Regions from separate parts of the Streptomyces sp. NPDC002580 genome, predicted to be linked through region 1. Evidence: riboswitches for the same ligand, from Rfam matches in the RefSeq annotation. Region 1 holds a riboswitch; each other region holds the start of a gene.
The links. A riboswitch is a leader RNA that binds a small molecule or an ion and turns the genes downstream of it on or off. The one in region 1 is predicted to bind S-adenosylmethionine.

Region 1 (9,566 bases):
GATGTCCGTGATCCTCACCGTGCCCCCGCAGCCGACGCCGTTCTCGGCGAGGAAGTAGTTGTACTCGGTCCGGGGCAGCTGCCGCCATCCGCCGGAGCTCGTGCGGAGTTCGAGCCGGGCCACCGGATTCCGGTGGCCGAGCACCTGGAGCGCGCACCAATATCGGCTGGACCCGGTCTTGTACCGGACCGAGAGCGTGCCGGGCCCGGCCGGGCTCAGCAGTTTCCAGGTGACCGGGATACGGCCGGCCGAAGGATCGGCGAGTTCGGCGAAGGCCGCCGCGCTGAGGTCGAGCTGTCCGGGCGCGCAGGGCAGCGGGCACTCGTTGGTGATCCGGACCGTGACGCTCGCGCCGCCGGCCGCGCGGACGAGCACGTACGCGCCGCACGCCTTGGACGTCTCGTAGTCGGTGTGGTTCATCGCCGCGGTCATACGGTCGTCGGTCGGACCGAAGGAGCAGGCGCCGTCGCCGGTCCCCGTGTCGTAGGTGGTGGCCACTCCCCGATAACCGACGCCGGGACGGATCCTCCCGGCCGCCGACGCCGCCGAGGACGTGCCCCGGGTGGTGGCCGGGGCGGACGGCCGGGCCGGTGCACCGGTCGCGTCGGCCGTCGCGGCCGGGGACGCCGTGCCGCCCGGCGACCGTGCCGCCGTCGGGGAGCCCGAACCGGCAGGAGCCTTCCGCGCGGGCGTCGGGGTCCCCCGGGAACCGGCGACGGTGGCGCCCGCGGAGTGCCCCGCGTCCGCCTCGTGGCCGGAGCGGAGCGACAGCGTCAGACAGACGAGGGCTCCCACCGTGATCAGCGCGACCGCGGTGCCCGTCGCCACGGTGAACCGGTGCCTGCGGCGCCGTGCGGCCTGCCTCGTTGCCTTCATGTGCGTCCGTCCGGAGATCGAGCCGATGGTGTACTCGTCAGTCGCCGCGGAGAGTCGAAAGGTTGCCGTCCGATTCCGCCCGGCGCGTGGCCGTGGGAGTCGCTCCCGGTCGTGCCGCGGCCGTCCCCGACCGCCCGCGGCCCCCCACCGGGCACGTCATCCCCTTCCCGCGAGGTCCCCGCCGAGGCGGTCACATGGGCCGGCCGCGACGGGCGCGCTCTCGGCCCCAGGCCCGGCCGGGCGCTTCGACGCGCCGATAGGTCAGCAGGGACAGCGGCAGCAGCACCGCGAAGAAGGCGGCTTCGAGCACGGGATTGTCCCGCCGCCACCGGCCGATCACGCTGTCGCTCACCGCCAGCAGCACCGGATGCACCAGATAGACCGAGTAACTGATCGTTCCCAGCCCGGTCAGCATCCGGGGGAACGTCCGGCGACGCGACGCCAGCGCGGCACCGAAGGTGAGTACGGCGAGCAGGAAGGCCGTGATCCAGCCGCGCCGCGCGAAGTGGTCCCCGTCGCCGTACCCGTACGCACTCCCCACGGCACACCCCACCACCACGACGGCGGTGCGGGCCGCGGCGGACCAGGTGATCCGACCGTTCTCGGCCCGCTGGACGGCGGAACCGAGGAACATCACGGCGAGGATCACCAGGCCTTCCCACAGGGGGACCGTGCCGTTGGAGGGGACGAGGACCAAGGCCAGCACACCGCCCGCCACGCCCCCGGACACGCGCAGCGCGGACGACCCGGAACTCGCGCAGCAGACGGCGATCACCAGCAGGCTCGTCACGAGTGCTACCAGGGTCCCGACGCCGATCGCCGCGGACAGCGCGGAGGCCGGCGGGACGACCCCGGCCGTCACGCTCGCGGCGGCCAGCACGCCCAGCACGACGGCGACGGTCGCCGACCGCCGGTGCAGACGGACCGTGAAGAGGCCGACGACCAACAGGTAGAAGGCCATCTCGTACGACAGTGTCCACAGGACGAGGAGGACACTGGGAGTCCCCAGCAGTTCCTGGAGCAACGTGACATGGGCGGCCGCCACGGTGGCCGGACTCCGACCGGCGAAGCGGGCGTGCGTGCTCGCGACGCCCACCAGATCGAGGATGAGGACGGACCCGACCACGACCGTCCACAGCGGGTACACGCGGAAGATCCTGCCGATCCAGAACGTCCGGACGCAGCCCCGGCGTTCGAGGGACATCGGGATGACGTAGCCACTCACCAGGAAGAACATCAGGACGCCGTAACGGCCGATGTCCACCGCGGGCGTCAACTGCCCCCGCAGTTCCGCCATGAAGGCGTACGACGAGTGGTCGAACGCGACGAGCAGCGCGGCCAGGCCACGCAGTGCGTCGAGCCAGCCCGAGCGCCCGGGACCGGCGGGCCGGTCGGAGGCGGGTGGCAGCGAGGCGGCGGAGGAGGGGCCCTTCAGCGGCGGAGGGAAGGGCAGTGCGGGCTCCATGAGGTTCCCTACCTGGACGGGGATTCTTGAGGTGCGGGCTCGTCGCGAGGGACGTGCGGCGGGCGTCCGGCCGTCAGCTCGCGTGCGGAGGGCATGGTGAGGTCAGGCCGAAGGCATGAGGAGGGAGGGGCCGGTTCCGGTGACCGTCCGAGCCTCGCTGTCCCATCGAAGTGCGGCGCCGGAGCGGCGCGGCGCGGGACACGCTTCGATGAGGCGGCTTTCGCCGGGATTGTCTACACGCTGATCAGCGGTTGTGCGTAGCGGGCGGGGAGCCACCACCGTCGGCGGGGCGAAGCCGACCGCGCCGACCGGCTGCCGTGTGGTGGGCCGCAGTGCGCCGGGTGGCCCCCGCCGGGCGGTGGACCGCTGCGCGTGACGCGCACCCGGTGGCTTCCACCCGTCGCCGTGGGGTCCGCCCCGGGCTCCTCGTGCTTCGGGCTTCCGCGGTGTTCGGGCGGCCCGGGCCGCCCGGGCGGTGCGGCCGGGTCGCGCGGGCGGTGCGGCCGGGTCGCGCGGGCGGTCGCTGGCCGTGGGGCACCGGGGTGGGTCTCACCGGGACGAAGGGTCCTGGTCCTTGACGGTGAGGGTGACACTGCCGTCACCGTGGCGTTCCACCGCGTACGCCGCCGGGGCGGCCGGTGAACCGGGCGCGACCAGCGTCGCGAGGGCGGCCACCGCGCAGCCCGCCATGGCGACGGCGACCCGGCGCCCGGTGCACAGCCGACGTACCCGGGCGGGTTTCACACCTTCGCCGGCTCCGGCACCGTCCGGCACCGTTCCTGACTCGCGCAGCTCGATCTCGCGCGTCAGCTCGGCCAGCAGTCGGTCCTCGAAGGTCGGCCTCCCGGGCGACCCGGCGGCGTTTTGAGGAGACGACGTTGCGCGCGATGCCGTACGGCCAGGCCGTCTCGCTGCCGAGGCGCGGCCGGTAGGTGCGGGCCGAGTCGAGGACAGCCAGGAAGTTCTCGGCCGTCAGGTCGGCGGCGGTGTGCGGGTCGTCGACCCGCCGGGCCACGAAACGTGTCACGGCGTCGACATGTCGCCGGTAGAACGCTTCGAAGAGCCGCGGGTCCCGTACCGCGGCGGCGGGCCCGCCCCGTATCCGTTCCGCGCCGTCCGCGGGCGTCTCCCCTTCCTGTCGCGGTCTCCTCGGCTCTCCCGGGGAGGTTCCTGGAGCGCTCCGAAAGCCGCTTCACCTGTTCTTGGGCGGCGGCGCGAAAAGCGTCAGAGGGTGAACCCGGGTCGAGCCATGGCGGGCGCTCCGTGGTCGGGGTGGTTGGGCCTGCGTTGTCGGCGTGCATGCGACACAGTGGTGGCATGGGCCATCTGTGGATGACGTGGTCGCTCGAAGGAGTCGGATCGGCCGGTCAGAACGTCGCGGACGTCGAAGCGGCCTGCCATGCCCTGATCGGGTCCGTCGAGCGGTCGCGACGCGCCTTCGACGAGCCGGAGCCGTGGGAGGCACTTCGTCGATCGGCGCTGATCATCCAGGACCAGATGCTCGGCACGGGGCGCGAGGTCCTCGACCAGGGCAGGGAATGGACCTCGACCCTGAAGGGCGTGAGCATCGTCCTGATCCCCCGCGACTGACGGGGCCGGACGCCGGTCGGGTACCGCGGTGGCACCGCAGGCCGATCGCTGAGGAGTTCGCTCACGCCTGGGGCGGGCGGGGAGCGCGGTCGTCGCCCGGACCGGCGACCGGTGGAACGGTGCGCTCGGCCCGGGCCGCGTTCAGCCGCCGCGGGGCCCCCGGTCGGCGGCCCGTGACCCGGGGACGCCGGCCGTGCTCGGGGTGCTCCTCACCGCGGCCCGGTGGAACGCCCGCCCCGGAAGGCGGGGTGGTCGCCGAGGCGGCGTACGTAGTCCTGGAGTCCGGGGAACGAGCGGAGGCTGTCGGCGAGGGCCGGTCGGGTGAGGGCCACCCAGACGTCCACGTCCGCCGCCGTCAGCGTGTCGCCCAACACGTAGGGCCGTACGGCGAGTCGGCAGTCGAGCAGCTCCAGGGCCGCCGAGAGGGCCGAGGGCGACGCGGACGCCGTGACATCACGGTCCAGCAGGTCGCGGAGGGCCCGGATGTCCGAGGCCAGGGCCGGCGGGCGCAGGGTGGAGGGGCACTCCGCGCCGTGGCCGGAGAGGAGCCCCGCGAGGTCGCGGAGGATGTCGGGGGTGTGGTTGCTGACGATCCGTCCGCTCCACCGGTCGCACAACGCGGGCGCCGTCAGCGGTCCGTGGTAGTGGTGCTCGGTGGCCTCGTAGGCGCGGCGCAACGAGGCGAACGCGTCGGGCGTCTCGCCGGGATGCGTCAGGAACGTCGTGGCGACGGAGTCCTCGAGGCCGAGCAGGCCGAGGGTGATCTCGATGCGCAGGGACTGCGGACAACTCACCGTCAGGTAGAGCTCGTAGCGGTGCGGCGCCGGATAGAAACCGCCGGCCAGACCGACGCCGATGCGGGACTGGTGGGGGAGGACGGAGGGCGTGGCCGCTTCGAGGCGGAGCCCGGCGGGGAACGGAACCTGGTCGCAGGGACCTGCGTCGGTGGTGCTGGACGTACGCGAAGCTGTCTCGGGCATGACTCTCCCTTGGGGAACGAGGAAGCCACCGCTGCCTCGTGGGCATGAGCGATGAGCGGCCGAATGCGGAGCGACTGCGCTGGACGCGCCGGTCCGGATCGAACGGACCGGCCACGGATCAGTAAGCGCTGGAGACACGCAACAGATCGATGTGCAAGCGCCTCGTCAAGTCGTTCCTGGGCATTCTCACCGGTCCCACCTGAGGGGCTCGCGAGACGCGAGACCACGCTTGTCCCGCCGCACCGGCGGGACCCGGTCGTCACCCGGGGCACCCCGTCGCGGCGGAAGGGTTGCCTGTCAGCGGGCCGGGGCCGATGACCACAGGCGCGGGACGAACCCGCGCCGTGGGCGCTGACAATCGTGACCGTCCACGCCAGTCTCGGGCTGCCCTGAGGTGGCGTCAAGAAGGCCGCGTGCACGGTCTCACCTGGTGGTCACCCACAAGGACATCCCTTTGGGGACGGATCGCGGGCCTGCCGTGAACCGCCCTGCCGCATAAGGCACTTGACGCGGAGGAGGGAAGCGCCCCCGCGGCCAAGCCGCTGCTCCCAGGTTCCGCCGTGCGGCCGATGACAGGCTCCGTTTCGAGCCGGTGAGGGCCGCTGCCGTCCCGGCATGCCCCTCTGCGTCCCGTCCTCGTTCCCCGGTGCCCGTGCGCCGCCTCGTGCCGGACACCGCCGTCGACGAGTCCGGCCGGGGCCTCTCGGCCTCGGCCGGACGGGCCTCGTCGGCCGGGAGTGTCACCTCCGCGGATCGGGCCTCAGCAGCGCGAACGCCGCGCCGAAGGGGTCCGCGACCCAGGAGATCCTGCCGACCTCCGGGACGTCCGCGGCGGGCATCAGCACGGACCCGCCGTGGGACCGCGCGGCCGCGACCGTCGCGTCCACGTCCTCCGTGTGGAAGTACGGCACCCAGCGGGGCCGCTCGGCCCCGTCTCCCGCGCCGTCGCCCGTCGGCGCGACGCCGCCGAAGGACGCGTCCTGCTGGTCGCCGTCCTTCGTGCTCAGCACCCGGTACGTCATGCCGGGCACCGTCATGTCCTGGCTGCGCCAGCCGAAGAGGCCTTCGTAGAAGCCGATGGCCGCGGCGGGGTCGGGGACGTGCAGTTCCGCCCAGACCAGGGTGTTCGGGGCCGAGGCGATGCCCAGCCCGGCTGTCCTGCCGGGCTGCCAGAGGGCGAACTCGGCTCCCTGCGGGTCGGTGGCCTGGGCGAGCCGACCCTCGCCCATGACGTCCATGGGCTTCATCCGGACGACACCGCCACCGGCCCTGACGGCCGAGACGGTGGCCTCGATGTCATCGGCCTTGAAGTGGATCATCCAGGCGGAACTCGCTCCCTCCTCGGTGAGCGGCCCGAGGGCGGCGACGGTCTTCCCGTCGACCTGGAAGAACCCGTACCCGCCCGCCTCGGGCCCCGCTGAGGCGAACCGCCAGCCGAAGACGGCGCCGTAGAACGCGGAGGCCGCCTCGGTGTCGGGGCTGCCGAGGTCGAGCCAGTTGGGCGATCCGGTACTGAAGTCCGTACTGAGCATGGGAGTCCTCCAAGGCGTGGTCGCGTCGGTCCGGGGCCACGATGCCGACCCTGTCCGGAGCGGGCCACCCGTGACCGTCGACGGGCCTCGGGCTTCCCCTGTTCGGAGGAATCCGCGGCACCGGTCCGGGCGACGGTCAGGCGTCGCCCGTTCTCGACGACCGACATCGACGGTGCGCACGGTATGGCGTCGGCCGGCTCATCCGGTCGACGCGAGTGCGGTCGTACGGCCTCCGAGCGCGGCGGAGAAGTGGTCCGTCACCTGTTCCAGCGCCTGGGCGGCGGCCGGCGCGATCACCGGGGCGCCGTCGTCGCCGAGGGCCACGTCCTTGTCGAGCGTGAACCAGCCCGGCACGATGTGTGACGCGCCCATGGAACTCAGCACCGGACGCAACGCGTAGTCGATGGCGAGCACATGGGCCGTACTGCCGCCGGTCGCGAGGGGCAGCACCGTCTTGCCGGCCAGCGCGTACTGCGGGAGCAGGTCGAGGAGGGACTTCAGCAGGCCGGAGTAGGCGGCCTTGTACACCGGTGTGCCTATCACGACGCCGTCCGCTCCCTCGAACAGGGCCGTGGCCTCGACGATCGCCGGATGCCGGAAGTCGGCTCCGAGCAGCGCGTGGGCGGGCAGCGTACGCACCTCCAGGGGGGTCACCTCGTGGCCCTGGCGGCGTAGCCGGTCGTCGAGGTGACGCAGGAGTCGGGTGGTGCGGGACGTGGGAGAGGGACTTCCGGAGACGGACACGATCGTGGCCATGGGTGACCTTCCGGGTCGGGACGCGGATGCGTGGAGAAGGAAGCGGAGGTACGACGAACGGAGGAGGAGGGAGAGGGGAGCAAGGGGGAGAGGGACGTGCGGTCACGGAGGTGCGGCGGCGGGGCGGGGCGTCCGGTGGGGCCGGGAGGCGGGGCGGTCGCGTGGTGGTGCGTCGGCCGGTCCGGCGGCGCCGCCGGGCGTGCGGCGGCGGTCTGGGGGCCGGGCCGTCACCAGGCGCTCGACCGTACGCTGATCAGCGGCCGCAGGTCGGCTCGCAGCGTTTCGAGGAAGGTGACGACCTCGGCCGCCACCGAGCGGTGCTGGAGATCGTTGAGGACGTCGTGGTGGGCGCCGCGGACCACCGAAAGGCGGGCTTGGGGAAGCGACTTGGCCACGCGGGCCAGTGCCTCGTGGTCGGCGAGCGGGTCGGATTCGCCGGCGAGCAGCAGGGTCGGGAGCGGGACCTCGCCGGCGTAGGCCGCGTCGAGCACGTGCTCCGGGACCGGCTCGCCGAGCGACCCGCGCCGCACGTGCGGGTCCTGGGCGAGGACGCCCCGGTGGGCGGGGCAGGAGGTGCGGACGTCGAGCTCGTGGTCCCAGGTGTCGGCCGAGGCGCCGGACCCGGTGGACGGGCCGGGAAGGCCGGCGAGCACGAGGGCGTCGGGCCGCCAGGCCGCCGGAGCCCCCGCCCGGCCGAACAGCGCGGCGAGGGCGGCGGCCCCCGAGTCCGCCCCGACGAGGACGACCGGCCGTGCCGCCCCGTCCTCGGGCGCCGTGCCCTCGGCCGCTGCGGCGAGCCGGGCGGCGAGAGCGGTCAGGGAGGCGGCCGGGTCATCGGCGGCGGGATCGGGGGCGTCGATCACCCGGACGCGGTAGGCGTCGGCGGCGAGCCGCCGGCCGAACCGCGTGTAGGTCGCCGGGGTCTCGCCACGCCCGGGAACCACGAGGATCGTGCCGCGGACGAGGAGCCCTTCGGGCCCGTGGTGGTCGCTGTACCGGGTCATCTCATACTCCTGTGGCTACGGGCTCGACGGGGACCGAACCGGCCGGGGACGCGGGCTTCCAGCCCAGGGCGGGTGCCACCTCGGTCGCGATGAGTTCGAGGGCGCGCACGGCGGCGTCGTGGTCGGGGACGGCCGGGTTGAACTGGGTGATCAGGTCGGTCGCGACGGGCAGGACCCGCTCCCGCCGCAGGGCTTCGACCACCTCGTCGGGATGGCCGTAGAAGGCGTGGAAGCGGCGCAGCGCCTCGTCCTCGCCGAGGCCCCTGGGGAACGCGCCGCTCTCCGCCATGCGCAGCGCCGCCCGGTGCACGTCGCCGCCGATCGCGCGCAGGGCCGTGCGCCGGTCCTTGGCCGGGAACACGAAGCGGGACAGGCCGACGCGCGGGCGGTGCGGCTGGTCCCAGGCCGCGAGGAAGGCGTCGGCCCAGGGGCGCTGCACCTCGTCGGTGGGGGCGTCGAAGCCGTAGGCAGCCCGGTTCAGCAGCAGGTTGGAGCCACGGCTCGCGGCGTACGCGGCTCCCTCGGCGCTGAACACGCCCTGCCAGACGCGCCGGGTGAAGTCACCCGGCCGGGGCTGCACGCGGAAGCCGGGCGTGCCCACCTCGTCCCGCGCCAGGGCCCGCCGCAGCACGTCGAGGTTCTCGCTGGTCAGTTCCCGCTTGCGGGCGACGTCCTTGGCGAACGCGGCGTACTCGAGACCGCTCCCTCCGCTGCCCACGCCGACCTCGACGCGACCGCCGCTGAGGGCGTCGACGGTGGCGACGTCCTCGGCGAGGCGGACCGGGTCCTCCAGGGGAAGGACCGTGACGGCGGTGCCGAGCCGGATCCGGGTCGTGCGCGCCGCCGCGTGGGCGAGGAAGGTCCAGGGCGAGGACAGTCCGCCGCCTTCGAGGGAGACGTGGTGCTGGGCGACCCAGCCGACGTCGAAGCCGAGTTCGTCGGCCACGGTGAAGAGTTCCTGGGCGTTGCGGTAGGTGCGGGCGGTGTCCTGGTCGTGTCCCTGGACATGGGTGAGGAAGCCGAGTCTGAAGCGTGGCGGCTCGCTCGTCATGGGTGGGCCTTTCGGTGTCGGGCCGCCGCGCGACCCGGCCGGGGTGGGCCGGGCCGGGGCGTGCGGCGAGGGGCGCGCCGGGTCCGGGCGGGAGCCTCAGCCGTTCACGAGCCCGTCCTCGCGGCTGTGGCGGTTGGCCGGGACGGGCAGGCCGAGGTTGCCGCGCAGGGTGTCGGCCGCGTACTCGGTGCGGAACAGCCCGCGCTTCTGGAGGAGCGGGACGACGCCGTCGACGAAGAGGTTCAGCTCGTCCTCGGTGCGGAAGGCGAGGTTGATGCCGTCGAAGGTGCCGGCGTCGAACCACTTCTCGAT
Region 2 (9,566 bases), on a different contig from region 1:
CGTCCCACGTTCAGGCCCTTGCCGCCCGGACGTTCGACGACGTCGGTCACCCGGTGCGAGTTGTGCGGGCGCAGCGCCCGGACGCGATAGGTGATGTCGAGAGCGGTGTTCAGTGTGACCGTGAGGATCACCTGGGCCCACCTCCCCCGAAGTCGTGTGATGTGGGCGCCGGTCGGGCGCCCGGCGGTACCGGAGGCTCGATCATGCCAAACGCAACGGCGGTCGGCCCAGTCCCCCGGGCCGACCGCCGTACTGAACAAGGGGGTGAATCATCCCAGTCGGGGATCGACCACCCATTCTCCCCCGCGCATGACGCCCTTGAGCGCGAAGTCGGCGTCGAGAACCACGAGGTCCGCGTCCTTGCCCGGCTCCAGGGAGCCCACCCGGTCGTACCTGCCCAGCAGGCGGGCGGGGTTGGCGGAGATGGCCGCGACGACGTCCTCGACCGGCAGCCCGTCGACCTTGACCGCGCGCTGGAAGGCACGGTCGAGGGTGAGCGTGGAGCCGGCGATCGAACCGCCCTCCACCAGGCGGGCGACACCCTCCGCGACCTCGACCTCCAGCGGGCCGAGCATGTAGCGGCCGTCGCCGAAGCCCGCGGCGTCCATCGCGTCGGTGATGAAGGCGACCCGCTGCGGACCCGCGTGACGGAACGCCAGCTCCAGGGAGGCGGGGTGCAGATGCGTACCGTCGTTGATCAGCTCGACGGTGATCCGCTCGTCCTCCAGGAGGGCGGCGATGGGACCCGGTGCGCGGTGGCCGAGCGCGGGCATCGCGTTGAACAGGTGCGTCGCCACCGTCGCGCCCGCGTCGATGGCCTCCCGTGTCTGCTCGTACGTCGCGTCGGTGTGCCCGATCGCGGCGAGCACCCCGTGTTCCGCGAGGAGCCTCACCGAGTCGAGGCCGCCCGGCAGTTCGGGGGCGAGCGTGACCATGCTGGCCCGGCCGCGCGCCGCGTCGATCAGCTTGCGGACCTCCGCCGGGTCCGGGTCGCGCAGGAGTTCCTCGGAGTGCGCGCCCTTGCGGCACGGCGAGATGAAGGGCCCCTCGAAGTGGATGCCCGCGAGGTCGCCCTGCTCGGCCAGCTCGGAGAGCATCCCGGCACGCTCGGCGAGGCCGTGCATGTCGCCGGTGACGGTCGAGGCGACCACGGTCGTCGTGCCGTGCAGCCGGTGGGTGTGGATGCCCCTCAGGACGTCCTCGGTCGTCCCCGAGGTGAAGGAGGCGCCGCCACCGCCGTGGTTGTGGAGGTCGACGAAGCCGGGGACGATCCAGTGACCGGACAGGTCGGTCACGGACGCGCCCGTGGGAACCGCCTCCGGGGCTCCGGCGGGTCGCGTCGCGGGGGCGCCCGCGTCGGCGATCCGCGCACCGTCGACGATCACGCGGCCGTCGTGCACGATCCCGGTGGGCAGGACCACCCGGGCGCCGGCGAGAACCTTGCTAGGGGCCATCGGGTGGTTACCTCCGGGGAGTCGTGGGTGTGGTGTTCAGGAGGTCCCGGGCGAGGAGCCCGGCACCGAGGCATCCGGCGGTGTCCCCGAGAGCCGCGGGGACGATGGACGGCAGTTTCTGGAAGGTGACGCGGCGCTCGACCGCGGCCCGCAGCGGTGTGAACAAGGTTTCCCCCGCCTCGGCGAGCCCGCCACCGATGATCAGGGTGCGCGGGTCCAGGAGGGTGAGCGCGGTGACCAGGCCGTCGGCGAGCGCGTCGACCGCCTCCTGCCAGACGGCACGCGCCTTCGGATCGCCCGACTCGACGGCCTCGGCGCAGTCCGCCGCGTCCGCCCCGGGGTCGCCGGAGGCCTCGGCCCAGGCCTGGCTGACGGCCGCCGCGGAGGCGAACCGTTCCAGACAGCCGCGCTGCCCGCACGGGCACGGGGACCCGCCGGGCCGTACGACGATGTGGCCGATCTCGCCCGCGAAGCCGTGCGCGCCCTCCTCCACGACGCCGTCGATGCCGATGGCGCCCGCTATTCCGGTGCCCAGCGGGACGAAGAGGAAGCGGTCCGCGCCCCGGCCGGCCCCGATGCGGCCCTCGGCGAGCCCGCCGGTGCGCACGTCGTGCCCGAGCGCGACAGGTACCCCGCCGAGCCGCTCGCCGAGCAGCCGGCGCAGCGGGACGTCGTGCCAGCCGAGGTTGGCGGCGTAGACCGCGATGCCGTTGCGGGCGTCGACGATGCCGGGGACGGCCACCCCCGCGGCCAGCGCGCTCTCGCCGAAGCGCTCCTCGCCGTGGGCGCGCAGCTCGGCGGCGAAGTCGAGGATCTCCTCGACGACCGCGTCGGGCCCACGCTCACGGCCGGTCGCCCGGCGTGCCTGGTGCAGCAGTGCGGGGGTTCCGGGGAGCGGGGGCGGCTCGCCGGGGCGGTCCGCGGAGCCCTCGTCGTCCACCCCGACGAGGGCGGCCTTCATCCCGGTGCCGCCCACATCGAGGGCGATGACATGTCTCACGGGGGACAGTGTCGCCCCTCACCCCCGGAAAGGTCTAGTCCACTCGCACGGTGCGGCCCCGGAATCCGCATGCCGAGACGCGTGCCGGGCGCGGGGCGTGGGGGCGGCCTGTCGGCCGACCGTTCCGCGAGGGACCGCACCCGTGGGCGCGCGAGCGCTCCGGCATCGCCCCTGTCGGTGCCGGGTACTACCGTGCTGTCCATGGAAGAGCTGCCCGCGCGCGAACGGAGCATCCTCGCCCTGGAGCGCCGCGGTTTCCCCGGCCCCGGTGCCAAGGAGCGTGCCGTCCGCGAGCAGCTGGGCCTGGCGCCGGTCCGCTACTACCAGTTGCTCAACGCCCTGCTGGACGACCCGAGGGCCCTGGCGCACGACCCGGTGACGGTGAACAGGCTGCGCCGGGTCCGGGAGGCCCGTCGCGCGGAGCGGTGAGGACCCGAGCGCGAGACCGGGGGCCGTCCGGTCGGCCCGGGCCGGCTCCGGCCGGGCCCGGCGGTGGGGCGGGGACGTGCCGCACCTCTTCGGGAGAGCGCGGTATCCGGCCGTACCCGACCGTGGGAGCGGGGTGTTCCGGCCGGGTGCGTCCCCCGCTCGGTCATGGGCCAGGGGTGCGCCGGCCCGCGCCCCGATAGGGTCGCCCCATGGGCAGCCACCTCGATTCCAAGGACCCCTTGCCGGCCCCGGTGACCCCCGCCGGGCGCGACGCTCTGGAAGCGATCCTCACCCACCCCACCCGGACCGTCGTCGCGCTCGACTTCGACGGCACCCTCGCCCCCATCGTCCCCGACCCCGACCGGGCCCGCGCGCACCCCGACGCGGTCCCCGCCCTCGCGGCGCTCGCCCCCCGGGTCGCCTCGATCGCCGTGATCACCGGCCGCCCGGCCGGTGTGGCCGTACGCCACGGCGGCTTCGCGGGCGTTCCCGGACTGGAGCACCTCGTCGTCCTCGGCCACTACGGAGCCGAGCGCTGGGACGCGCCGAGCGGCACGGTCACCGCACCTGCCCCGCACCCCGGTGTGGCCGCCGTCCGGGCCGAGCTGCCGGGGTTCCTCGACCGGATGGGCGCCTGGCGGGGAACCTGGATCGAGGAGAAGGGCCGCGCGGTCGCCGTCCACACGCGCCGGGCCGCCGATCCGCAGGCCGCCTTCGAGGCACTGCGCGAGCCGCTGGCCGGACTGGCCGGCCGGCACGGCCTGATCGTCGAACCGGGCCGCATGGTCCTGGAGCTGCGCCCGCCGGGCATGGACAAGGGCGTCGCCCTCCTGGAGTACGTCCGGGAGACCGGCGCCGAAGCCGTGCTCTACGCGGGTGACGATCTGGGTGACCTGCCCGCGTTCGCCGCCGTCGACAAGCTGCGCTCCGACGGTGTACCCGGGCTGCTCGTGTGCAGTGGCAGCTCGGAGGTCGGTGAACTCGCCGAGCGGGCCGATCTGGTGGTCGACGGGCCGGCCGGTGTCGTGCGGTTGCTCGCCGGGCTCGCGGCCGCACTCGCCTGACCTGGTCGTTCGCCGCCGTACGCCGGGGGCGGCCACGGCCTTCTTCCGCCCCCGCCGCCCCTGCCCTTCCCGTCCCCCGGACTCCGCCCCGGACCCCGCTCCTCGAACGCCGGAGGGGCTGGAGCCTCCCCGCCCGGAGGGGCTGCGACCGTCGTTCAGCGCTCCAGTTCGCGTAGTTGGTCGAGGAACCACTGGGTCGGGGGCAGGGCGGTGGCCGCGGCGGTCAACCGCTTGGTTCGTTCGGCCCGTTCGCCGGGCTGCATGGTCAGCGCCTCGTGCAGCGCGCGGGCCGTACCGATCACGTCGTACGGGTTCACGGAGATCGCGTCCTCGCCCAACTCCTCGTACGCGCCCGCCTCTTTGGAGAGCACCAGCGCACAGCCCTCGTCGGAGACGACCGGGACCTCCTTGGCGACCAGGTTCATGCCGTCCCTGATGGGGTTGACGAGGGCGACGTCGGCCAGTCGGTACGCGGCCAGCGAGCGCGCGAAGTCGTCCTTGACGTGCAGCACCACCGGGGTCCAACCCGGTGTCCCGTAGGCGGAGTTGATCTCGTCGGCCACGCGCTGCACCTCGGCCGTGTAGTCCCGGTACACCGCGAGGTCCTGCCGCGAGGGGTAGGCGAAGGCCACGTGGACCACCCGCTCGCGCCACTCGGGACGCTCGTCGAGCAGCTGCCGGTACGCGAGCAGTCCGCGCACGATGTTCTTGGACAGCTCGGTCCGGTCGACGCGCACGATCGTCCGGCGGCCCTCGCCGATCTCCTCGCGCAGCGCGGCCATCCGTTCTCCGACGTCCGCCCGGTGGGAGCGCTCGCGCAGGAACTCGGCGTCCGCGCCGAGGCCGTGCACCCCGACGCGGGTCTCGCGCACGGGCGGCAGGGTGCCGTCCAGGTGCTCGATCGTCCGGGGAGTGTCCGCGGGCCCGTTCGCGCGGTAGCGCTCGGGGTCGGTCCCTTCGGCGCAGCGCATGAACGCGGTCGCCCACCGCCAGGTCAGGAACGCCACCCGGTCCGCGCCGAGCATGCCCCCGATCAGCTCCGCGCGGATGTCGTCGGGGAGCATCCGGAAGTAGTCCTCGGGCGCCCACGGGGTGTGGGAGAAGTGACCGATGCGCAGGTCGGGGCGCAGTTCGCGGAGCATCCCCGGCACCAGGCACAGGTGGTAGTCCTGGACCAGCACGGAGGCGCCCTCGGCGGCCTCCTCGGCCAGTGCCTCGGCGAAGGCGCGGTTGTAGGCGCGGTACGCGTCCCACTTGCGCCGGAACTCCGCGTCGAAGACCGGCTCCAGCGGGGTCTGGTACAGCAGGTGGTGGACGAACCACAGGACGGAGTTGGCGATGCCGTTGTAGGCGTCGGCGTGCACCTCGGGGTCGATGGCCAGCATGCGTACGCCGTCCTCACCGACTCCGCGGCGCACGGCCTCCCTGTCGCCCTCGCCGAGGGCCGAGCACACCCATAGGGCGCCCGCGTCCGGCCCGATCGCCGAGAGGCCCGAGACGAGGCCGCCGCCGCCGCGCCGGGCGTGCAGCGAGCCGTCCTCCCGTTCCTCGTAGGTGACCGGGCCGCGGTTGGAGGCGACCAGAATCCGGTGGGCACCGTGCGTTGAAGCCATGCCTCGAAACCTAGCCCCGTGTCGAAACGCTCAAACGTTCCCGTCGGCCGTATGCGATCGGAGGTGGTCGCGGGCCGATCGGGCCGGTCTACGCGGCTTTGTGCCGCCGGTACTCGGAGATTTCGGTCATCGGGGGCCTCTCCTCGGTGTCCACCGAGTACGTGCGCGGCCGGAAACCGTCCCGGCCGCGCTCGAACTGGGTGAGGGCGGGGCGGATCAGATGGCCGCGGGCGAGCCGGAGCTGGGCGGTGCGGTAGATCGCGGCGGCCATCCGGCCCAGCGCCTGGCCGTCCTGGTGGCGGTGCTTGCGCACGCCGACGTCGACCTGGGCGAGGGCGTCGAGGCCCACCAGGTGCAGGGCGTCCACGAGCATGCCCAGTTCGACGCCGTAGCCGACGGGGAACGGGAGCCGTTCGAGCAGGGAGCGGCGGGCGGCGTACTCGCCGCCGAGCGGCTGGACGAAGCCCGCGAGCTGCGGCCAGTGCATGTTCAGCAGCGGGCGGGCCATCAGCTCGGTGACCCGGCCGCCCTGTCCCGTGGCGCCGCCCAGCGGGCGGTCGTACATGGCCTTGACCAGGTCGACGCCGGGATCGGTGAGCAGCGGGCCCACGATCCCGGTGACGAAGTCGGACGAGAACTCCCTGAGGTCCGCGTCGACGAAGCACACGATGTCCCCGCTCGTCACGAGCAGCGACCGCCACAGCACCTCGCCCTTGCCGGGCACCGCGGGGATCCGCGGGAGGATGTCGTCGCGGTGCACGACCCGCGCGCCGGCGGCGGCGGCGACCGCGGAGGTGCGGTCGGTCGAGCCCGAGTCGACGACGACGATCTCGTCGACGAGGGGTACCTGCTGCATCAGGTCGTGGCGGATGATCGCGACGATCTCGCCGACCGTCTCCTCCTCGTCGAGCGCGGGCAGCACGACGCTGACCGTCGACCCGCTGACGCGTTTCGCCGCCATGAGCTTGTGGAGCGGGCGGTCGGTCAGGGACCAGGAGCGTGTGCTCAGCCAGTTTTCGACTTCATTCAGCACCGTCTGCGGCTCCTCACTGTCTGATCACACGCTCTCATCGGCGTGCCCGCTGCGGCCAGCGGCGGATCGATGGGCGTCGTCTCGCGGTTCGGACGACTATCTCAACTGTCCTGGCCTTCGGTTACAGTCTTGAACAACGCGGATGACCATCGCATGTCCTGGATCGTCGGTCCGTGCCAGGTTCAACAGTTCAACAATCAAATACCGCTCATCCAGAGGGGCAGAGGGATACGGCCCGATGAAGCCCCGGCAACCCTCCAGCCGGTCTCGTACCGCTCGACGTCGGATCGACGTCGGTCAGGTAGCGAGGCTCCCGGCTCGGGAAGGTGCCAAGTCCGTCTCACGGCGAAGTGCGCCGTGGGGAAGATGAGGAAAGGGCCTCGCCTCCATGGCTGCGCAGACAGTTGCAAGTACCACGAACTCCGCCGACGCGGTGGACCTCGGCCCGGCCGCGGCGCTTTCCTGCCGCGAGTGCGGGCACCGTGTCCCGCTAGGCCCGGTCTTCGCCTGCGAGGAGTGTTTCGGCCCGCTGGAGATCGCCTACGACTTCTCGGCCTACGAGACCGAGGAACTCCGCAAGCGCATCGAAGCGGGACCCACGAACATCTGGCGCTACGCGCCCCTCCTGCCCGTCCCCGCGGACGTGGCCGACAAGCCGAACATCAACCCCGGTTGGACCAAGCTCGTCCAGGCCGACAACCTGGCCCGCGAGCTCGGCGTCGACGCCGGCAGGCTCTTCGTCAAGGACGACTCCGGCAACCCGACGCACTCCTTCAAGGACCGCGTGGTCGCCCAGGCCATCGAAGCGGCCCGCGTCTTCGGCTTCACCACCCTCTCCTGCTCCTCCACCGGCAACCTCGCCGGCGCCGTGGGCGCCGCGGCGGCCCGCGCCGGTTTCCGCTCCTGCGTGTTCATCCCGCACGACCTGGAGCAGGGCAAGGTCGTCATGGCCGCGGTCTACGGCGGCGAGCTCGTCGGCATCGAGGGCAACTACGACGCCGTGAACCGCTTCTGCTCCGAGCTGATCGGCGACCCGGCCGGCGAGGGCTGGGGCTTCGTCAACGTCAACCTGCGGCCGTACTACGCCGAGGGCTCCAAGACGCTGGCGTACGAGATCTGCGAGCAGCTCGGCTGGAAGCTCCCCGACCAGCTCGTCGTGCCGATCGCCTCCGGCTCCCAGCTCACGAAGATCGACAAGGGGCTCCAGGAGCTGATCGAGCTCGGGCTCGTCGAGGACCGGCCGTACAAGATCTTCGGCGCCCAGGCCGAGGGCTGCTCCCCGGTCTCCGTCGCCTACAAGGCCGGTCACGACGTCGTACGGCCGCAGAAGCCGGACACCATCGCCAAGTCGCTCGCCATCGGCAACCCCGCGGACGGGCCGTACGTGCTCGACATCGCGCGGCGCACCGGCGGAGCGGTGGAGGACGTGAACGACGAGCAGATCGTCGACGCGATCAAGCTGCTCGCGCGCACCGAGGGCATCTTCGCGGAGACGGCCGGCGGGGTGACCGTGGGCGTCACCCGCAAGTTGATCGAGAACGGCCTCCTCGACCCGACCCTCACCACGGTCGTGCTGAACACCGGTGACGGCCTCAAGACCCTGGACGCGGTGGCCTCGGACACCGGGCTGACCGCGACCATCCGCCCGAACCTCGACTCCTTCCGAGAGGCTGGCCTCGCATCATGAGCGTCAACGTCCGCATCCCCACCATCCTGCGCACCTACACCGGGGGCGCCGCCGAGGTGAGCGCCGAGGGAACGACCCTCGCCGAGGTCATCGCCGACCTGGAGAGCAACCACACGGGCATCGCCGCGCGCGTCCTGGACGACCAGGGCAAGCTGCGCCGCTTCGTCAACGTGTACGTCAACGACGACGACGTCCGGTTCGAGCAGGGCCTTCAGACGGCGACGCCGGACGGTGTGGGCGTCTCGATCATTCCGGCCGTCGCCGGAGGCTGACCGCTCCGTTCGTTACCCTCGGTAATGCCGAACACGCTGAGTTCATCGAATTGCCCCCTCCGTGAGAGAAACGGAGGGGGCAATTCTGCATGATTGAGCGCGCTACAGTTGGGGAAGCCACTTCGCTTTGGATGTTGGTTTCATGCCGGACGCATATGAGTAGTCGTTCCGCAGCCGACAAGAAGTAGCCAAACTGGCCCGTCTTTTTGGGCAGTTCATGGCATTTGCGGGGCCCGACTTGCCCCGGATCCTTACGTATTCTCCGCATGTCATTGATCGGCCATGCCCAGAATTCTCGTCCGATTGACCTGTTGCAGAGGGCAGTTGGGCAGATACATTCAGCCGCGGTCGACGCGTTCCGGCGCACACCCCCAACCGTTTGGGGGGGTGAGGTCTGACCCGGATCCGCGAAGTGTGGATCTGTGCAAGGGCCAGTAATAGGGGAGTTAGGCATGGCTCAGGGCACCGTCAAGTGGTTCAACGCGGAGAAGGGGTACGGCTTCATCGCGGTCGACGGTGGTGCGGACGTCTTCGTGCACTACAGCGCGATTCAGATGGACGGCTACCGCACCCTTGAAGAGGGTCAGCGAGTGGAGTTCGAAATCTCGCAGGGCCAGAAGGGTCCGCAGGCGGACATGGTCAAACTCGCCGTCTAGATCCGGGCGCGAACGGCCACCGACGCACTCACGCCGAGGGGCCCGCATCCCACCAGGGATGCGGGCCCCTCGTGCGTCCCCGGCCGACTCCGGCGGCCCATCCGGGGGCTCCGCGCCCCTCGGGCCGTCTCCCGACCGCCTCGCGCGCGCCCATCGGTGCGCCCGCGAACACCCGCGAGCGCCCCCGCCCGGCCCCTTGCGAGGCCCGGCCGGAGGCCTGTTTTTGGTGAGAGGCGCTTGCACTCGCAGGGGTCGAGTGCTAATCATTGGCGTTAGCACTCTCCCAGTGAGAGTGACAGAACTTGGATCGGGCCAGTGAGGCCCGCGGGCCTGTGGGGCAAGGAACCACAAGGCTTGC
Region 3 (9,566 bases), on a different contig from region 1:
CCCGCTCTTCACGTTCCATCCCGCCGGCGGCCCGACGTCGGTCTACCGGCCGCTGACCCAACTGCTCCCGGCCGAGCAGGCCGTGTACGGGTTGGAGCGGGTCGACGAGCTGAGCACCGTCGAGGACAAGGCGGCCCACTACCTCGGGCTCATCCGCGACATCCAGCCGGAGGGGCCGTACCACCTGCTGGGCTGGTCCTTCGGCGGATGCCTCGCGTACGAACTGGCGCGCCAACTGACCGAGGCGGGGCAGGACATCGGGTTCCTGGGGCTGATCGACACCATCCTGCCCGCCGCCCTGCCGGAACAGGACTCGCCCCAACTCCTGCTCGAGCGCTTCGGACGTTTCGCCGAGTACGTCGAGACGACGTACGGCCACCGGCTGGACCTGCCGTACGAGGAATTGTCGGCCACCCCGGAGGACCGGCAGATCGACGTGATCATGCGCCTCGTCGCCGAGGCCGGACTGGACATGAGCCCGGGGATCATGGAGCACCAACGGACCTCCTACGTCGACGCCCGTGTCGGCGAGCGGTACCTCCCCCGCCCCTACGACGGACACGTCGTCCTGTACCGGGCGCAGCAGTCGCAACGGCTCACCACCGCCCTGGACCCGCGCTATCTCCGTGACGAGGCGGACCTGGGCTGGGCGCCGCTGTGCCGGTCCCTGGAGATCGTCCCCGTCGAGGGCGACCACCTCTCCGTCATCGACCCGCCCCACGTCCGGACCATCGCTCAGCACGTGACCGGCGCCACCGCTCCGCCCGCACCATGAACCCCACCCGGGCGTCCGGGCCCGGGCATGAGCCCTCCTCACCCGCGCGGGTGAGGAGGGCTCATGCCCGCTGATCGGCCAGGGTCGGCGGGGGTCCGGCTGCGGCGGGGCGGGTATCGAGGGAGTCGACGAGCCGGAACGCTCTACGCCATGCACCGGTTGAGGATCTCGCAGGCCCGGGCCGTGCCGTCCTCGGCCCGCAAGGCTGCGCCGAGCCCGCGCGCGGCCTCGGCGTGAACGGTGTTCCGGGTCAGGGCGCGCAGCCGTCGGGCGAGCGCGGCGACGGTGAGATCACGGACCGGCAGGGGTTCGGGTCCCGCGCCGAGGTCGTGTACCCGTGAGCCCCAGTAGCCCTGGTCGCCGAAGAACGGGCAGACCAGCGACGGCCTTCCCGCGCGCAGGGCCGCGGCCGTGGTGCCCGCCCCGCCGTGGTGGACGACCGCGGCCATCCTGGGGAACAGCCACGCGTGGGAGGTGTCGCCCACCACGAGCATGTCCTCTTCGCCGGTGGCGGGATCTCCGGCCAGCACACCGCGCAGTCCCGCACGGCGCAGCGCCGCTCTGACGACGCCGTCGGTCTTCTCCGGGTCGCCGGACTTCATGCTGCCGAATCCGACGTAGACGGGCGGGGGGCCGTCGGCCAGGAAGTCGACCAGTTGCCGCGGCGGTTCCCACGTCGGCTGCGGGTCGTGCCAGTAGCCGGTCAGGTGGACGTTCGGACCCCAGTCGGGCGGCCTGGGCACGACGGCGGGGCTGAAGGCGCACAGGACGGTGGCGCGGCGGACGTGCCGGAAGGGTGCCGTCGGGGACAGGGCCGACAGGCCGAGCTGCTCCCGGCGCCAGGGGTTGATGAACGGGCGGCACATGATCCAGGACGCCAGGTCGACCGCGTCGAAGCTGAGCCGGTTGCCCGGCGGACCCAGCAGCCGGGCGGCCGGTGCCAGCGGGTGGGGGAACGTCCTTGTGGGCTGGCTCGGTTGGAAGTGGACGAGCGCGTGCGGAACGTCGAGGTGCTGGCTCAGGTGGACGCCGAGGAAGCCGAGGGTGGGCGCCAGGACCAGGTCGGCGCCTTTCGCACCGGCCTGGGTCTCCGCCAGGACCGAGGCGATACGGGGCCGCAGGACGCGGCCGAAGCCGCGGACGAAGGCCACCGGGTTGCGTCTGCCGGCGAGCAGTTCCTGGCCCTCGGCGGATTCGATGATCTCCGTCGGATCGGCCGAGAGGGGGTGGAGGTTCAGCCCCGCCTCGGTGATGAGGCGCTCGTAGCGGACACTGGCGAGAATCCGCACCGTGTCGCCCTGCCCGGTCAGCGCTCTTCCCAGCGCCAGGCAGGGCTGAACGTCACCGCGGGATCCCGCGGCGAAGATCACCACTGTTCGGCCCATGCCCGTCACCTCTCACATCGCGTCCTGTTGCCACCGACGGTGACGCACCGACCCGTGGACGGGCGCTTCATGGCCCGGCCGTATCGGTCGGCGCTACCTGAGTGACGTCATGATCGTGGGCCAGATGCTGTGCAGCTCCCGCTGCCAGTAGGGCCACGAGTGCGTGCCGGGTCCGTAGAGGTGCGTAGTGACCGCGACTCCCCGTGAGCGGAGCGCCGTGCTGAATTTCCGGATGGATTCCGGAAGCGCGGACTCGGCCACCGCGCCGACCAGCAGGACGTCGAGCGGCCGGCCCTGGTCCAACGGACCGGGCAGGCCGTTGCCCGCGGACAGATGGACCCGCGTGCCGCGGAAGGCGCCCGGCATGGCGGCGGGGTTGTGGGCCTGCCAGACGGCGGCGTTGGCGACCGGGTCGCCCCAGACCTGCTTGACGTCGATGCCGGCGAGGCCGGTTCCCAGCGCCAGCGTCAGGCGGACGACCGGGTCGTTGAGGTCGACGTACGAACTCATCGCCGCCGCGTATCGGAACATGCCCGGATGGCGTCCCGCGTAGTTGAGCGCGCCGAAGCCCCCCATGGAGAGTCCCACGATCGCCCGGGCGGGTCCGGCGTGGTACTCCTGCTCCATGAGGCGCACCAGTTCGGTGGTGTGAAAGGTTTCCCAGCGCGGTGTTCCGGCGTACCAGTCGCTGTAGTAGCCGGCCTTTCCGCCGTCGGGCATCACCACGATGACGTTGGCGTCCTTCGCCAGTTCCTCGACGTCCGTCTCGCGCGTCCAGGACGTGTAGTCGTCCTCCCCGCCGTGCAGCATGTAGAGAACCGGATAGGTGACTCCGGACGCCTTGTCCCAGCCCTTGGGGAGAATCACGCGAACCGGGATCGAGGCACCCATGGCCGACGAGAGGACCGTCAGGTCCTGGATCCGGGCGTCGACCTTCTTGACAGCGGTGATGCGATCGACCGCCCCGGGGGTTCCGGGTCCGTCACCGGGTCCCTCCGCTGCCGCGGCCGTCTGGGTCGAGAGGAGAGCGGTCACGAGTGCGAGGCACACGAGCGGGAATCGACCCGCGGACCGGGCACGGCCCGCGGAGGGTTCGAGGACAGACCACATGGACTGATGCGCTCCTTGATGAAGGGGATAGCCCGAAGTGGAGGACGCCGGCAGCAGGCGTGGCGCACTGACGTCCCGGAGGGGGACGGGCCTCGATCTCGGTCCCTGACGGGTCGGGCAGGAAAGTCCTGACCGTGTTCCCGCGCACCCCAAGTGACAAGATCCATACGGAAGCCACCATGACCAATCGGTCCGTTGAACGCCAGAGGACACACCGTCAGGATCCGGAATGCGCGGACGCCTCGACATATTTTCGAGCGCGCACGTGGACGTCTGAAGAAAACGCGTCTCGGGCGCGTGGCGAGGGGCGGGTGGGCGCGGACGCCGTCATGGCGGATGGTTCTCCTTCGGCCATGACGGATTTCCCTCCTCCGGCCGGGCCGGAACGCCGGTATCGGCGGCGAGAGGAATTCACGCTTTCACTCGTTCGGGGCCTTCCATTTTCACGGACGCTCCGAACATGCAATGCGGCGGACGGGGCCGAGTCGGAAGATCGCCCGGGTGGCGGAGCACGCACGAGGATTCAGAGGCTGGGTGCGCACCGCCCCCTCGGGGCGCCGGCGCCGAGGGCGATCACCGACGGGCCCGATTCGTATGGCCTTGGCATATTCGGTTGCTGACTTCGTGGTCAGTCGGCGCGGTGGCGCGGACGGAGGGCGACGGGTCCGCTCCGGGCGGGGGGCGACCGATGGGCCAACGGTGTTTCCCGACGTGGGCTGCCTGGTGACGTGCGGTTGCGTGGCAGCGGATCAGCGCTTCTCTTGGAACAGTCGCCAGTGTGCACGAGAACGGAGTCACCATGAATTCGCCCCTGTCCGAAGCAGTCATCGCGGGCGCGGACGCGACGGAACTCGCGTCGCTCCCCCTGCCGGACTACTTCCCGGCGGCCGCGGTGAGAGCCAGTGATGTCGACATGTTCCGGGGCATCGAGGACAAGGACGTGTCCAAGTCCCTGTTCGTCGAGAACGTACCGATGCCCGAACTCGCTCCGGACGAGGCTTTGATCGCGGTGATGGCCAGTGCCATCAACTACAACACGGTCTGGACGGCGATGTTCGAACCGCTGCCCACCTTTCAGTTCCTCAAGGAGATGGGGAAAGCCGGAGGGTGGGAGGCGCGGCACGATCTGCCTTACCACATCGTCGGTTCCGATGCCTCGGGCGTCATCGTCCGTACGGGCTCGTCCGTACGCAGGTGGAAAGTCGGCGACCATGTCTCCATCTCGCCGGCCTATGTCGACGAGCAGGATCCCGATACGCATCGCGACGGAATGCTGGGGCACGGGCAGAAGGCGTGGGGATTCGAGACGAACTTCGGCGGTCTGGCTCATTACGCGGTGGTCCGGGCGAGCCAGCTGATGCCGAAACCGCCCGCTCTGACGTGGGAGGAGGCCGCGGTCAACCCGCTGTGTGCCAGTACGGCCTACCGGATGCTGGTCAGCGAGCGTGGTGCGCGGATGAAGCAGGGGGACATCGTGCTGGTCTGGGGCGCGACCGGCGGCCTGGGCTCCTACGCCGTCCAGTTGGTGCGCAACGGCGGCGGCATTCCGGTCGGTGTGGTGAATTCGGAGGAGAAGGCGAACCTGCTGAGGTCATTGGGATGCGACGCCGTCATCAACCGCGACGAGGTCCTCGGCGGGGACGACACGCTCCTGCAACGGTCCGAGGGGTGGAAGAAGATGGGGCGGGCGATCCGCGCGCTGGTCGGTGAGGACCCGCACATCGTGTTCGAGCACGTCGGCGCCAAGACCTTCCCGGCGTCCGTCTTCCTGGCCCGACGTGGCGGGACCGTCATCACCTGCGGATCGAGCACGGGATACGCGCACACCTATGACAACCGGTATCTGTGGATGCGGCTGAAGCGGATCATCGGCAGTCACGGCGCGAACCTCCACGAGCAGTGCGAGGTCAACCGCCTTGTCGCGCTGGGTCATGTGGTTCCGGCTCTGTCGAAGACGTACCGGCTGGAGGAGGTCGGGGCGGCGGCCAGGAGTGTGCAGACCAACCAGCACATCGGCAAGGTCGGGGTGCTGTGCCTGGCGCCGGATCCCGATCTCGGGGTCACCGACCCGCAGGCCCGGGCCCTGGTGGGCGAGGAGCGGTTGCGTCTGTTCCGCAGCTGAGTCGACCGGTGGGTCACCCGGTTCGCGGCCGACGGCGCATCCGCCGCCGGGCGTTCCGGGTGGCCGGGCGCCGGAGGGGGTTCGTGGCGAACTCGTCGACGATGACGATGACGGTGGTGAGGGGGAAGGGGAACTCCGGGGACGCGGACCGACACCGAGACCGTCCACGACGCGGGGCGGATGGGGGGGGGACGGGTCCGCTCGTGGGCGAGACCCGCCGAGGGGCACCCACGAAAAACTGGAGCCGGATCGACAGCCTCACATCAACTCCCTTACATACAAGCCTCGTTGGGTGGTCGGTTCGGACGGCTCCTGGACGAGGACGGCTCTCCGCGCGCGCCGCCAGACGCGCCCCGGGTGCGAGTGGGTGGACACGGGTGGACGGGCCCCGAGTCGTCCCATCGGGCGGACCGGCGTTGACATTCGAACGGGCAACTGCCTTACTGACCGACCAGAACGGTCTTGAGCGTGGCGACAGGCCCTGACCTTCTGACCGGCAGCCCTCTCATCGCGGTGGGGTGCCCAGGTGACGACCGGACCGGATGACGTTTCGGCAGGCGCGAGGCCCACGGGCCCACGGCACGGATGGATGACGGACATGTACGCAGTTCCCAGGACGGCACCCCGCCGTCCCCAGGGCTGCGTTCCGCCGCCCGGGCATCCGCTGGTCGCCGACCGCGCCACCGACCTGCTCCGTGTCAACAGCGCACTGTGTACCGCCGCGTCGGGCCGTGCCCGCTGTCGGGGCTGAATCCTTCCCCGAGGTCCCGCAGGTCCCGCGTTTCTGACGAACCCCGCCGTCGCGGTGTGCCGTTGTCCGCCCAGCCCCCTCTCCCGCGCGTCCACCGAGCGCCGTCCGGTCCCGTAGAGCGATCTCCGCCCTGCCGTTCCGGCGTGACCGCTCGCGGCCGTCGCGGCCCCGGGGTTTCCCATTCCGCTGGAGCCCGCCATGAGTGAACCCCCAGGCACCGCCGTGTCCTTCGAGACCGCGGCGATATCCCACAGTCCGTCAGATTTTCCTGCCGAAGCCGTAGTCGATGCGGGCAAGTCGGCCGAGGCCCGGGCGGACGAGACCGCCGGGCGGTCGTTCGCCGCTCAGCGGGTGCTGGCGCCGGTCCGTCCCGGCCGCTGGATCCTCACCGCGGTCGTGCTCGTCGTGGTCGCCCAGTTCGTGCACGGCCTGGCGACGAATCCCTTCTACCAGTGGGACCGCTTCGGCTACTGGTTCCTGCGCCCCACCATCCTCGACGGTCTCCTCATCACCCTCGAAGTGGCCGCGCTCAGCGCGGTGTTGGGGCTGTTGGGCGGTGTGGTGCTCGCGCTGGCCCGGCTGTCGAGGAGCCCCGTGCTGCGCGCGGTGAGCTGGACCTACGTGTGGGCACTGCGCTCGATCCCGCTCATCGTGGTGCTGATCTTCCTCTACAACTTCAGCGCCCTCTACGCGACGCTCAGCATCGGCGTCCCCTTCGGCCCCGCCTTCTTCACCTTCGACGAGTCGCGACTCGCCACCGACATGACCGTCGCCGTCATCGGACTCGGCCTCAACGAGGCGGCGTACGCGGCCGAGGTCGTGCGCGGCGGCATCCTCTCCGTCGACCAGGGCCAGCACGAGGCCGCCTCGGCCCTCGGCCTGCCGAGCTTCTACCGGTTCCGGAAGATCGTCCTTCCGCAGGCGCTGCGCTCCATCACCCCGAACTACGTCAACCAGCTCATCGGCCTGATCAAGAGCACCTCGCTGGTCTTCTACGTCTCCCTGCTCGACCTGTTCGGCTCCGCGCAGACCATGGGCGCGACCTATCCCGGCGACATCGTCCCGCTGCTCCTGGTCGTGACCGTCTGGTACCTGATCCTCACCAGCGTCGTGTCCGTCGTGCAGTTCTACGTCGAGCGGCACTACGCCCGGGGAGCCACGCGCACCCTGCCGCCGACGCCGTTGCAGAAGCTCCGGGCCGGTCTCACCGACCTGCGGGCCCGTGTCCGCCGGGAGGCCGCCGTATGAGCACCGAGACCACCGCGCCCCTCGACGCCGCGGAGATCGTCCCGGCCGCCGTGGAGGTGCACGACGTGCACAAGTGGTACGGCTCCCACCGGGTCCTGGACGGCGTCGACCTGACCGTGCGGCCGGGCGAGGTCACCGTGATCCTCGGCCCCTCCGGATCGGGCAAGTCGACCCTGCTGCGGGTCATCAACCACCTGGAGAAGCCGGAGATCGGCTACGTCAGCGTCAACGGGGAGCCGATCGGCGTCCGCCAGCACGGCGAGCGGCTGAAGGAGCTGAGCGAGCGCGTCATCCTCACCCAGCGCAGCCGGATCGGGTTCGTCTTCCAGAACTTCAACCTGTTCCCGCACCTGACCGTCCTGGACAACGTGGCAGCGGCCCCCGTCGCGACGGGCAGGCTCAAGAAGCCCGAGGCACGGGAACTCGCCCGTGAACTGCTCGGCCGGGTGGGCCTGGCGGACAAGACCGGTGCCTATCCCCGGCAGCTGTCCGGCGGCCAGCAGCAGCGCGTGGCCATCGCCCGTGCCCTCGCCCTGCGCCCCGGAGTCATCCTCTTCGACGAACCCACGTCCGCCCTCGATCCGGAACTCGTCGGTGAGGTCCTCACCGTCATCAAGGACCTGGCGACCAGCGGCACCACCCTCGTCATCGTCACCCATGAGATCGGCTTCGCCCGCGAGGTCGCCGACCGGGTCGTCTTCATCGACAGCGGAAAGATCGTCGAACAGGGGCCACCCCACGAGGTCCTCGACAAGCCCCGGCACGAGCGGACCAGGGACTTCCTCAGCAAGGTCCTCTGAACCGCGCCCCCTCACCCCATCGCCCCGAACACCGAACCAAGGAAGAATCATGTCCACTCCCGGCCTTCGCAGCAGACTCGTCCGCGGACTCACCGCCGCCACCGCCGTCGCCTCCCTCGCCACCGGACTCACCGCCTGTGGGGGCGACAGCGAGGCGGCCACCACCACCGACGGCGCCGGGTCCGGTTCCGTCACCGTGGGCCGGGTCTCCAACGGAGCCGCCAAGGAAACCGTCATCAAGGTGTCCGAGGTGAAGTCGATCAGCGCCGAACTGCCGGCGGCCATCCGCGAGCGCGGCGAGCTGGTCATCGGCCACGGTGTGCTCCCCGCCGGATTCCCGCCGCTCGACTACGTGGGCAGCGACCAGAAGACGCTCACCGGCTCCGAGCCCGACCTCGGCCGACTGGTCGCCGCGGTCCTCGGTCTGAAGCCCGTGGAGCGGAAATCCACTTGGGAGAACCTCTTCGTCGGCCTCGACAGCGGCAAGGTCGACGTGGCCTTCTCCAACGTCACCGACACCGAGGAGCGCAAGAAGAAGTACGAGTTCGCCTCCTACCGGCAGGACAACCTGGCCTTCACCGTGCCGAAGAAGAGCACCTGGAACTTCGACGGGGACTACAAGAACCTCGCGGGCAAGACCGTCTCCGTCGACTCCGGAACCAACCAGGAGAAGATCCTCCTGGAGTGGAAGGCCAAGCTGACCAAGGAAGGCAAGCAACTCACCGTCAAGCACTACCAGGACAAGAACAGCGTCTATCTGGCCCTGTCCAGTGGCAGGATCGAGGCGTACTTCGGCCCCAACCCCGGCATCGCCTACCACAACCGGCAGGTGGCGAACACGCCCCGGGCGACGCGCACCGCGGGCGAGTTCTCCGGCGCCGGCGCGAGCCTCCAGGGCCTGATCGCGGCCACCGCCAAGAAGGACAGCGGCCTCGCCGAGCCGCTCGCCGACGCGATCAACCACCTGATCGAGAACGGGCAGTACGCCAAGTGGCTGGCCGCCTACAACCTCACCGACGAGGCGGTCGACAAGTCCGAGATCAACCCGCCCGGGTTGCCGCTCAGCAATTCCTGATCCGTCGTCATTTCCCATCCGCAGCAGCCAGGTCGATCTGGCGGACACGAACGAGAGGAGCTCCGTCTCCGTGGCGCACCTGACCACCGTCCGCGCAGGCGGAGCCCCTCCCCCGCTCGGCTCACCCGTCCTGGGCGACCCCGTGCGGGCCGCCCTCGGCGGTCCGCACGCCCACCTCGCCGAGCGCGTCGGACGAGCGGTCCGCCACCAGGCGGACGTCCACGCCTCCGCCGTCCTGAAGGACCCAGCGGACCCGGCGGACCAGTCCGGCCGGGCCGACCCGCGCACGCGGGTCGGCCC

Region 2: it holds a riboswitch for S-adenosylmethionine, as region 1 does, so the genes downstream of both, thrC (threonine synthase) here and ACFYW7_RS25265 (putative leader peptide) in region 1, are expected to answer to the same signal.
Region 3: it holds a riboswitch for S-adenosylmethionine, as region 1 does, so the genes downstream of both, ACFYW7_RS08940 (amino acid ABC transporter permease) here and ACFYW7_RS25265 (putative leader peptide) in region 1, are expected to answer to the same signal.

Annotation. Positions count from the first base shown of each region.
Region 1 is NZ_JBIAQZ010000008.1:322,605-332,170, reverse strand. Features, by position in the region: gene ACFYW7_RS25295 (expansin EXLX1 family cellulose-binding protein) at 1-876, opposite strand, end outside; gene ACFYW7_RS25290 (acyltransferase family protein) at 1,067-2,341, opposite strand; gene ACFYW7_RS25285 (hypothetical protein) at 2,891-3,085, opposite strand; partial or broken gene ACFYW7_RS25280 (RNA polymerase sigma factor) at 3,153-3,443, opposite strand; gene ACFYW7_RS25275 (hypothetical protein) at 3,659-3,931, shown strand; gene ACFYW7_RS25270 (cell envelope biogenesis protein OmpA) at 4,141-4,911, opposite strand; gene ACFYW7_RS25265 (putative leader peptide) at 5,030-5,095, opposite strand; SAM riboswitch class IV at 5,132-5,277, opposite strand; gene ACFYW7_RS25260 (VOC family protein) at 5,652-6,443, opposite strand; gene ssuE (NADPH-dependent FMN reductase) at 6,642-7,199, opposite strand; gene ACFYW7_RS25250 (alpha/beta hydrolase) at 7,427-8,203, opposite strand; gene ACFYW7_RS25245 (LLM class flavin-dependent oxidoreductase) at 8,205-9,254, opposite strand; gene ACFYW7_RS25240 (LLM class flavin-dependent oxidoreductase) at 9,351-9,566, opposite strand, start outside.
Region 2 is NZ_JBIAQZ010000005.1:426,085-435,650, reverse strand. Features, by position in the region: gene ACFYW7_RS18625 (1-phosphofructokinase family hexose kinase) at 1-131, opposite strand, end outside; gene nagA (N-acetylglucosamine-6-phosphate deacetylase) at 270-1,454, opposite strand; gene ACFYW7_RS18615 (ROK family protein) at 1,462-2,454, opposite strand; gene ACFYW7_RS18610 (DUF3263 domain-containing protein) at 2,656-2,883, shown strand; gene otsB (trehalose-phosphatase) at 3,093-3,947, shown strand; gene ACFYW7_RS18600 (trehalose-6-phosphate synthase) at 4,103-5,560, opposite strand; gene ACFYW7_RS18595 (glucosyl-3-phosphoglycerate synthase) at 5,649-6,593, opposite strand; SAM riboswitch class I at 6,799-6,966, shown strand; gene thrC (threonine synthase) at 6,982-8,280, shown strand; gene ACFYW7_RS18585 (MoaD/ThiS family protein) at 8,277-8,552, shown strand; gene ACFYW7_RS18580 (cold-shock protein) at 9,005-9,208, shown strand.
Region 3 is NZ_JBIAQZ010000002.1:563,351-572,916, forward strand. Features, by position in the region: gene ACFYW7_RS08920 (SDR family NAD(P)-dependent oxidoreductase) at 1-775, shown strand, start outside; gene ACFYW7_RS08925 (glycosyltransferase) at 919-2,160, opposite strand; gene ACFYW7_RS08930 (alpha/beta hydrolase) at 2,254-3,195, opposite strand; gene ccrA (crotonyl-CoA carboxylase/reductase) at 4,070-5,392, shown strand; SAM riboswitch class IV at 5,851-5,958, shown strand; gene ACFYW7_RS08940 (amino acid ABC transporter permease) at 6,342-7,391, shown strand; gene ACFYW7_RS08945 (amino acid ABC transporter ATP-binding protein) at 7,388-8,191, shown strand; gene ACFYW7_RS08950 (transporter substrate-binding domain-containing protein) at 8,241-9,266, shown strand.